3 regions of the Pantoea sp. ABR1s genome follow, and region 1 is predicted to be linked to each of the others. Evidence: predicted binding sites of a transcription regulator. Region 1 holds the regulator's gene; each other region holds the start of a gene.
The links. The regulator LexA, encoded in region 1, represses DNA repair genes until DNA is damaged. The targets are predictions, from matches to a motif close to TNCTGTATGTACATACAGNA.
Positions count from the first base shown of each region.

Region 2: the regulator LexA is predicted to act here: its motif matches at 1,428-1,447, upstream of ACXKZD_RS22105 (YebG family protein).
Region 3: the regulator LexA is predicted to act here: its motif matches at 1,897-1,916, upstream of ACXKZD_RS11040 (metal-dependent hydrolase).

Region 1 is NZ_CM173823.1:3,813,820-3,817,098, forward strand. Features, by position in the region: gene dinF (MATE family efflux transporter DinF) at 1-1,150, opposite strand, end outside; gene lexA (transcriptional repressor LexA) at 1,251-1,865, opposite strand; gene ACXKZD_RS17990 (diacylglycerol kinase) at 1,971-2,339, opposite strand; gene plsB (glycerol-3-phosphate 1-O-acyltransferase PlsB) at 2,468-3,279, shown strand, end outside.
Region 2 is NZ_JBSZSY010000004.1:197,185-200,463, reverse strand. Features, by position in the region: gene licT (BglG family transcription antiterminator LicT) at 1-452, opposite strand, end outside; gene ACXKZD_RS22105 (YebG family protein) at 1,068-1,412, opposite strand; gene ACXKZD_RS22100 (SIR2 family protein) at 1,571-2,365, opposite strand; gene ACXKZD_RS22095 (non-canonical purine NTP pyrophosphatase) at 2,362-2,922, opposite strand; gene ACXKZD_RS22090 (ABC transporter substrate-binding protein) at 3,079-3,279, opposite strand, start outside.
Region 3 is NZ_CM173823.1:2,346,168-2,349,446, forward strand. Features, by position in the region: gene hxpB (hexitol phosphatase HxpB) at 1-10, shown strand, start outside; gene kduI (5-dehydro-4-deoxy-D-glucuronate isomerase) at 184-1,020, shown strand; gene kduD (2-dehydro-3-deoxy-D-gluconate 5-dehydrogenase KduD) at 1,037-1,798, shown strand; gene ACXKZD_RS11040 (metal-dependent hydrolase) at 1,939-2,529, shown strand; gene ACXKZD_RS11045 (L-cystine transporter) at 2,681-3,279, shown strand, end outside.

The sequences.
Region 1 (3,279 bases):
GCATCTCACGCCCGCGCGTCGCTCCGATGAACATGCCATCCAGCAGATAACACCAGACGCCGATCAGCGGCATTATCATCTGCCAGACCAGATAGCGGTCCGCTGTCTGCTGAAGTGACTGAAGAGAGGTCAGCAGAGTAACGATCTGCGGGCCAAAAATGGCATAGATCAGCGAGAAGAACAGCGCCACCACTACCGCCTGCCGACAGGCAGAGTGCCAGACGCGCAGGAGTTTGCTGCCATCTTTTGCACCATGCGCCTCACCCGCAAAAGCTTCAACCGCATAGGCAAAGCCATCCAGCGCGTAGGCAGTAAAAGTAATAAACATCAGTAATACTGCGTTAACCGCCACCACATCCGGACCCAGCCGGGCGCCCAGTACGGTCAGCGAGGCAAAACAGAGTTGCAGCATCAGAGAGCGCAGCATGATATCCCGGTTCAGTCGCAGCAGCCGGCCGCTGTCACCGCGCCAGCTCTGCTTCAGCAGGCTAAGCGTAATTCCGCGCAGTTTTAACACCCGCCAGACCATGATGCTGCCGACAACCAGCGTAATGTATTCCGCCAGCGCCGTGGCGGTTGCCGCCCCCGCGACACCCCAGTGCAGCCCCATCACCAGCCAGAGATCGAGCACGATGTTAACCAGGTTGCCCACCACCAGCAGGATCACCGGCGCGCGTGCATACTGCACGCCCAGCAGCCAGCCCAGAATGACCAGGTTTGCCAGCGTGGCAGGCGCACTGAGCCAGCGAATCTGAATAAACAGTGCCGCCTGTTCGAGTACATCGGGATTGCCGCCAACCAGATGGGTCGACAGCTGAATAATCGGATAACGCAAAGCGATGAACAGTACGCCCGCCAGCAGCGCAATGATCAGCGGCTGAGTCAGCGCGCGTGCCAGCGCCATTTTATCGCCAGCGCCAAATGCCTGCGCCGTAAGGCCAGTGGTACTCATTCGAAGGAAAAGCAGCAGCATAAAGAGGAAGCTGGTCACTGTAGTCCCGACCGCAACCCCGCCAAGATAGACAGGGCTGTCGAGATGACCAATTACTGCAGTATCGACCACTCCCAGTAAGGGAACGGTGATATTTGAAAGGATCATCGGCAGCGCAAGCCGCCAGAGATTTTTATCGGTTGCCGTAATAAAGCGCATTCGCCGTTCCGTGCTCAGTGTCGCTGCGCAAAAGAGGCAGCGACAAAATTAGGGCAGACAGAATAGCATCAGAGAAGGCGAATGCACGCTGGCAGAAGAATCAGAGCCACTCGCCGTTGCGCACCACGCCAACAGCCAGACCTTCTATGGTCAGTGACTGCGCACGGGTATCGACAACAATCGGGTCAAAATCGCTGTTTTCCGGCAGCAGATGCACGATAGCACCCTGCTTTTTCCAGCGCTTAACGGTGACTTCATCATCAATGCGGGCAACCACAACCTGGCCGTTACGCACATCCTGGGTTTTATGCACCGCGAGCAGGTCGCCATCCATAATCCCGATATCTTTCATCGACATTCCGCTGACGCGCAGCAGGAAGTCAGCAGACGGCTTAAACAGGCCCGGATCGACCTTGTAGTGGGTTTCGATATGTTCCTGCGCCATGATCGGCTCACCGGCAGCAACCCGGCCAATCAGCGGTAGCCCTTCTGAGGCTTCTTCTTCCATTAACAGTCGAATGCCGCGCGATGCACCGGAAACGATCTCGATGACGCCTTTGCGCGCCAGCGCTTTCAGATGCTCTTCTGCCGCGTTCGGCGAACGGAAGCCCAGCTGCGCGGCGATCTCGGCACGCGTAGGCGGCATGCCCGTTGAAGAAATATGGTCGCGAATCAGGTCATAGACCTGCTGCTGCCTGCTGGTTAATGCTTTCATCCCGCCCCCTGGTTGTTTATACAGTCGCTGTGAGTATATACAGGTATTGGTGAAATGGAAACCGATTGTCAGGGAAAACGCGCCCTCAGACGCGTTATGGAAGGCTTATCGCAAATGTGTCCAGAGCAGCGCGATCCAGACGAAGAGTGCCAGTAAGATGCTGATCAGCACCGCCGCCGAGCCCATGTCTTTTGCCCGACCCGCCAGCGGATGATGCTCCTGACCGATGCGGTCGACCACTGCTTCAATGGCGCTATTGAGGATTTCAACAATGACCACCAGCACCACCGCCCCAATCATGAGGATGCGGGAGACCACATCGACATCCAGCCAGCACGCGATAACAATAGCGGCCAGCGCAGCCAGCGCTTCCTGCCGAAACGCCGCTTCATGTTGCCAGGCGGCACGCAGTCCCTGCCATGAGTAACCTGCAGCTTTTACTATTCTGATAAGTCCGGTGGCATTATTTGCCATGATGTGGGAACCCTTTCATCGGATTGACGTCAATGTCTGGGCTGCGTGCAATTGGCACCACCACAGATCTTCGCTGCGCTTTCTGGTATGCTTGCGGCGCTTTGCTAACAAGAGGCTTCATGTTGTCTATGTCAGGTTGGCGTAAACTCTATTACAAACTGCTTAATTTACCACTGTCGTTTTTGGTAAAAAGTAAGGCCATTCCGGCCGATCCCGTGTCTGAACATGGTCTGGATCCGACCCGACCTATTATGTATGTTTTGCCTTACGATTCGAAGGCCGACTTACTGACTTTACGCGCACAGTGTCTGCGGCATCATCTGCCCGACCCGCTCACTCCGCTGGAGATTGATGGTTCTCTGCTGCCGCGCCACGTCTTTATCCACAATGGCCCACGCGTCTTCCCCTATTTTGTGCCCAGCGTTGAATCCGTGAAAATCTTTCACGATTACCTGGACCTGCATCGCAATAACCCTAAGCTGGATATTCAGATGCTGCCGGTCACGGTGATGTTTGGCCGCGCACCAGGACGTGAAGTCCAGGGCGAAGCAACGCCACACCTGCGGGTGCTGAACGGGGTGCAGAAGTTCTTTGCGGTGATCTGGCACGGGCGCGACAGTTTTGTCCGCTTCTCGCCGACGGTGTCGCTGCGCCGCATGGCAACTGAACACGGTACGGATCAGTCGATCGCCCAGAAGCTGGCTCGCGTGGCGCGCATTCATTTTGCCCGCCAGCGGCTGGCGGCGATTGGCCCGCGCTTGCCGGCGCGTCAGGATCTGTTTACTCGTCTGCTGCAATCCAAAGCGATTGAAAAAGCAGTAGAAGATGAAGCTCGCAGCAAAAAAATCTCCCATGAGAAAGCGCAGCAGAATGCCGTCGAGATGATGGAGGAGATTGCGGCAAACTTCTCCTATGAAGCCATCCGCGTAACTGACCGCGT
Region 2 (3,279 bases), on a different replicon from region 1:
TCATCCTCCGCCAGTTCGACATTCAGACGACGGGAAATGATAGCCCTGGCCTCCTGACCCAGTTCGAACTCTTTGGGGTAGAGGCGTTTGATATCCCATAGCAACACATTTTTAATTGCCAGACCTTTTTTCTGCCTTTCAATGGCAAAGTAGCAGTGGTCGGTCAATGTGATATACAGGCTCTCCTGCAATGTCCCCAGACGTTGTGTTGCCAGATCAATAATGCGGTCGCAGGTGGTCATCACTTCAGGAGGGATCTGGTGTAACAGCTCCTCCAGACGACGTACCAGCAGATCACTTTGCAGCGCAAATACCTTCTCAATGTGCGCAGCGTTGAGACTGTCACCGATGCGCTTCTGGAAAGCCAGTCCACGCCCCATCACGACCTGTTCGCGTCCCTGCTCATCCTGAACCATCACCACGTTGTTATTAAGAATTTTGGCGATTTTCATCGGAACCCCAGAAACAAAAAAACCTGACATCCGACAGAGGCCAGAAGTCAGGTTTTGCCTGCCTAAGCAGTAACAATCCAGTTCGGGAACTCTATCAGTTTTAGTCATGACCTCAATCTGTCAGGGCAAAAAGCGTGACAGCGATCGAAATCCTCTTATTAACTTAAAAAGTGACTACCGTGTTGAGTTCAGTCACCCAGGCATCCTGCGTGTGGCGATACCCGCCGGACGAGACCAGTATTAAAGCCCAGGGTGCGGTTCCGGGCAGCAAAAGGGGTATGGCGCTCAGTGGAATGAAAACTCACGTTATGGGAGGAAGATAGTCATGCGAGGAAGGTCGTCTGAAAAATCGACTAATGGACTGCAGTGTTCATTAACTGCCATTTAGCGATTAAAAACACAACGCTTTGAACGCTTTTGTCATTGATCACAATGTTTTGATTTATCGGACGAAAAGCCCTTAATGTGTGAAATCGTTCTGTTGAGCGTCAGAGCCCGTTATGCAGGGTAAAAGAGTGGAAGGAAGACTATCTGTAAAAAAGTTAGCAGGAGAACAGCTCAAACCGCTATTCAGAAACAGCAACGCCGGAAGGTTCGCTTCCGGCGCTGTTGAGATTACGCGGCTTTAACGGCGCGCACTTTCTTTGCAGCAGGCTCTTCCTGCGGCTCATCCGCGCTATCGTCTGAGACAGCTTCTGGCTGAGAGACGGGTGCTGCTGCCGCTTCCGGCAGTTTGCTGGTGCGCAGAATATGCTGAACCGCATCTTTTTGCTCTGCAATCAGCAGGCCCAGCGTTTCTGCCTGAGATTCATCCAGTGCAGGTTGATGCTGTAACAGCCAGTCGGTGAAGGCTTCGGCCATATCGAGCATTTTGTCGTAGGCATCGGCCTCTTTCTTATTGGCAAACGTCATCTTCTCTTCACCCTTTCTGACTACTACAAATTTTGTTTCAACAGCCATCTTTTCGCCCTCAGGTACTGTGTATACATACAGTATATCATGCCGATCCTGCTTTGCCAGCAGAGAATAGAGTTTATCGGTTGTGCACGGGCTAACCTTAACCTGGCACAGGCTTTTTTCATTTTTCCTGACGCATTCTCCGCCGCGAGGGCCGGCGGCTACACCAGCAGCTCTTCAAGAAACATCGCCAATGCCTTACGGGGATCGTCCTCTTCCGAGACGATCACCTCGATCCCCCACTGCCCCAGCACCTCTTTGGCCACCGGGTTGTTCCGGTTAGTGAACAGGTACGATTTTGGCCGGGCGGTTGCCAGCCCGGTGCGGCCCCACATCTTGGTCAGACGGTAAAACAGCAGGCGAATATTGAAATCACTGATGCTGTAGCCGACAAACAGCACTGAGTTGCCCATCACATCGTGAGTCAGTTTGATGTCGAGCGGCGAATCAAAATAGAGGCGTTCAAAATAGCTGCTCTCATCGAGCACGATTGAGGTGTCATCATCAAAATCACCGTGCAGCTTGATGATGTGACGCTTATCTTCGGTGAGAGAGACCAGGTCCGCGGCGTTGGCCACTTTATAATAGGGTACGCCGTGCGCTTCATGCGCCGCTTCCAGCCAGCGATCGTAATTGGTGGTGTAGATACGCGAGAAGTTACCCTGCGTAATCATGGTATGAATTTCAGAAGAGCGGACATCAATATCGGGACGATGCCATTCGCGATCCATCCAGCTGCGCAGCGGGCCAAGCGAACCTTTTTTCTGTTTGTAATACTCCGCCAGCGACAGGTGCGTGCCATAGGTATTAAAGATTTTTGGATCGTAACCCAGCTCATTAGCAAGATGCGCAATCAGTTCATGCCACTCGGGCAGGCCAAAATTGCGCGAAATACCGGCACCGGCAAACAGAATCAGTTTGCCGGAATCATAGGCGCGTTTGAGTTCAGGTTTCATGCCATGCCCCGCGAGGTTTTTAAAAAGGTGGCGAAGCGATCCAGCGCGATGCGCCGCATCGAGATCTCATTCTTGAGTTCGCCCATTTCAGCAAACGTCTGCTCATAGCCTTCAGGAATAAAGACGCAGTCCCACTGAAAGCCACGCGTTCCGGCAGGTTTCGCGGCGATGGTGCCGCGCAGTTCACCCGAAAACTGGTACATTTTGCGACCATCGCAGTAGCCCAGCACCGTTTTGGCCGTCACGGCCTGGCTGTCGAGCCCCTGCACCAGCGCGGTAAAGCGCTCAGCGTCCAGGCGGTTCCAGAAGATGCGGGTCAGACCGGCGGGCAGGCCATTGAGGCCATCCAGATAGAGGCCGGTATGCTCTACAAATAGCGGTCGCCCAATCAGCGAAAAGGCTTTGGTCAGTTTGTCGCGTACCAGGTCGAGTTCGTTTTCAGTCTGAATTTCTTCGATGCGACGGGCGATGGGCAGAACTTCGACCCCGACAGGTTCGAGTATTTTGCGCACCTCCGCCAGCTTTTGCTCATTGGCAGAAAGGAATCTGATTTTCATGGGGCTTCCAGGTCAATTACTCCGCCACGCAGTGAGGATTTTACGGAAACAGGCGGGCAGGATAAATCACTAACGCTGGAGAGTGTAGTTCAATTCTGTGCTCATCAGGTTGAAGTGCGCAGAACCGGCTGCAGCAGGCGAGCCGGTTCTGCAGACTCAGTAAACAATGCCGGGTGGATTCACCGTGGACTGAGTGATGGCCTCATCCTGTTCGCCCCAGCGTGCCAGCACCTGCTGATACTGCCCGCCTGCGATGGTGCCATCCAGCGCAGCCTGCAGCGCGGGTGCCAGGCCATTGCCCTTTTTGGTGGTCACGGCGACCCAGGCGCGAAACGGTCCGCTGCCAACCAGCTTTGT
Region 3 (3,279 bases), 1.5 Mb from region 1:
GCAGGGATAATATCAGCCCGCTTATGGCGGGCTTTTTATTGCCTGTTGCACCTGTCACTTGATCTGACCCGCAAAAAATAAAACAACGTTTCATTTTTATTGAATTCCCATCCCGCTCTGCCTAAGATGCCAAAAGCGTCCCCGTTTGGGGCATGAATAACCTGACCTGCAGAGAGGCCTGAGATGGACGTTCGTCAAAGCATTCACAGCGATCACGCTAAGCAACTCGACACTGAAGCACTGCGCCGCGAGTTCCTGATTGAGAAGATATTTACTGCCGATGATTACACCCTGACCTACAGCCATATCGACCGCATCATTATTGGCGGCGTCATGCCGGTGAATAATCCGGTCACTATCGGTGATGAGATGGGAAAACAGCTGGGCGTCGCTTATTTTCTTGAACGCCGCGAGCTGGGCATGATCAATATTGGCGGCCCGGGTCTGGTAGAAGTTGACGGTAAAGCGTGGGAAATCGGTCACGAAGAGGCACTTTACATCGGCAAAGGTGCGCGCAACCTGCAGTTCCGCAGCCTGAACCCTGCGCAGCCGGCCAAATTCTATTACAACAGTGCGCCAGCACACAGCACCTTCCCGGACAAGAAAATCACGCTGCAGGAAGCCGCCACCGCGACGCTGGGTGATGCCGCGACATCCAATCGCCGCACCATTAACAAATTTATCGTGCCGGATGTGTTGCCCACCTGTCAGCTCACCATGGGCTTAACCAAACTGGATGAAGGCAGCCTGTGGAACACCATGCCCTGCCACACCCACGAACGCCGCATGGAAGTCTATTTCTACTTCGATATGAGCGAAGAGTGCGCCGTCTTCCACATGATGGGGCAACCGCAGCAAACCCGCCATCTGCTGGTACACAACGAGCAGGCGGTGATCTCACCCAGCTGGTCAATTCACGCCGGTGTCGGCACCCAGCGTTACACCTTTATCTGGGGCATGGTGGGTGAGAATCAGGTCTTTGATGACATGGACCACGTCAAAATCAGTGAACTGCGCTGAGCAGAGGAGAAATACCATGGTACTGAGTACGTTTAACCTGGAAGGTAAAGTCGCGCTGGTGACCGGCTGTAATACCGGTTTAGGGCAAGGTATGGCGCTGGGTCTGGCCCAGGCGGGTTGTGATATCGTCGGCGTTAACCGTGATGGCCCGGATGATACCCAAAGTAAAGTGGAGGCGCTGGGTCGCCGGTTCTGGCCGGTGCAGGCCGATCTGATGCAGACCAGCGTGGTGGCCTCAGTGGTTGAACAGGCGCTGGCCGCTGCCGGTAAAATTGACATTCTGGTCAACAATGCCGGCATTATCCGCCGTGAGGACGCACTGAATTTCAGTGAGCAGGATTGGGATGACGTGATGAATCTTAACAGCAAGAGCCTGTTTTTCCTGTCGCAGCAGGTTGCCCGTCAGTTTATCGCGCAGGGTAATGGCGGCAAGATCATCAATATCGCCTCCATGCTCTCCTTCCAGGGCGGTATCCGGGTGCCCTCTTATACGGCGTCGAAAAGTGCCGTGATGGGACTGACCCGTCTGATGGCGAACGAGTGGGCAAAACATGGCATTAACGTCAATGCCATCGCTCCCGGTTACATGGCCACCAACAATACGGAACAGCTTCGTAATGATGAGTCGCGTAGTGAAGAGATTCTGGGCCGTATTCCGGCAGGCCGCTGGGGCGTGCCGGATGACATGATGGGCCCGGTAGTCTTCCTGGCCTCTTCCGCGTCTGACTACGTGAATGGCTACACCCTGGCGGTGGATGGCGGCTGGCTGGCGCGTTAATCTTACTGGCGGACAGTGTTTCATCGCTGTCCGCCTTGTTAATAATATTCATGCTTCGTTACAGCGTCACATGTTCTCATTTACTGGATAAATCCCTATACTGGATGCATCGACAGTTTTCTTTGCAACCAGGTTCTATCATGACGGGCGAAGGCCACATCATTTTTGCCATTGCCAGCGCTATCTTTGCGAAGCGTGCTGAGCTGACACCGGTGCTGGCGCAGGCCGACTGGTGGCATCTTGTCCCCTCAGCGCTGCTGACATGTCTGTTGCCCGATATCGATCACCCTAAATCTCTGCTGGGACAGCGACTACGCTGGCTCTCTCATCCTATTGCGCGCGCGTTCGGCCATCGCGGCTTTACCCACAGTTTGCTGGCGATAGCCGCCGGTTTGTGGCTTTTTCAGATAAACCTGCCCCAGTCGTCGCCGATACCGCCTGATGTCCTGCAGGGTCTGACGCTGGGCTACCTTAGCCATATTGTGGCCGATATGCTGACGCCTGCCGGGGTTCCGCTGCTGTGGCCCTGCCGCTGGCGTTTCCGGCTGCCGATTCTGCGCAGCCAGAAAGGCAACCAGCTTGAGCGGGCATTGTGCCTGGGACTGGTGGGATATGCGCTCTGGTTTCCGGTGGGCATGCCATCTTTTGGTGCAAACGGCTGGCCGTCACAGCTGTTCGATACGCTACAAAATGGCGTCGGACGGTTGATTTCCAGTCATACTGCGCAATAAATCAGCACAAAACGCCTTTAAGTTATAAACCATGCCATTTGGATATAAGGCACCCTCTTCGCCTGCTGTTACCATTCCTGCTGTCTTAATTCGTGATTAACATTATGCGGCCTTTCCAGAGCGAAAGGCCGCATTACTCTGGAGTTTCAGTATGGACCTTCCTCTTACGCTTAATATCGTAGCCTTTGTGGTGCTGCTGGTATTGCTCTCTCGCTTCAGCCGTCAGAACTGGAGCCTGTCGAAAAAAGTGCTGACCGGTCTGGTAATCGGCGTACTGTTCGGCCTGGTTTTGCAGTTGATCTACGGCGAAAACAGCGCAGTGGTCAAAGAGTCTATCAGCTGGTTTAACATCGTCGGTAATGGCTATGTCCAGTTGCTGCAGATGGTCGTAATGCCGCTGGTGTTCGTTTCCATTCTGAGTGCGGTTGCCCGTCTGCATAACGCCTCGTCGCTGGGAAAAATCAGCGTACTGACGATTGGCGTACTGCTGTTTACCACCGCGATCTCGGCGCTGGTCGGCGTCTTCGTGACCGGCCTGTTTGGCCTGAGCGCTGAAGGTCTGGTTCAGGGCGTGCAGGAGACTGCGCGTCTCAGTGCGATCCAGAGCAACTATGTCGGCAAAGTGGCTGACCTGACCGTGCCGCAACTGGTGCTCTCCTTTATCCCGAAAAACCCGTTTGCCGATCTGACCGGAGCCAGTCCGACCTCGATTATCAGCGTCGTCATCTTCGCCGCCTTCCTGGGCGTGGC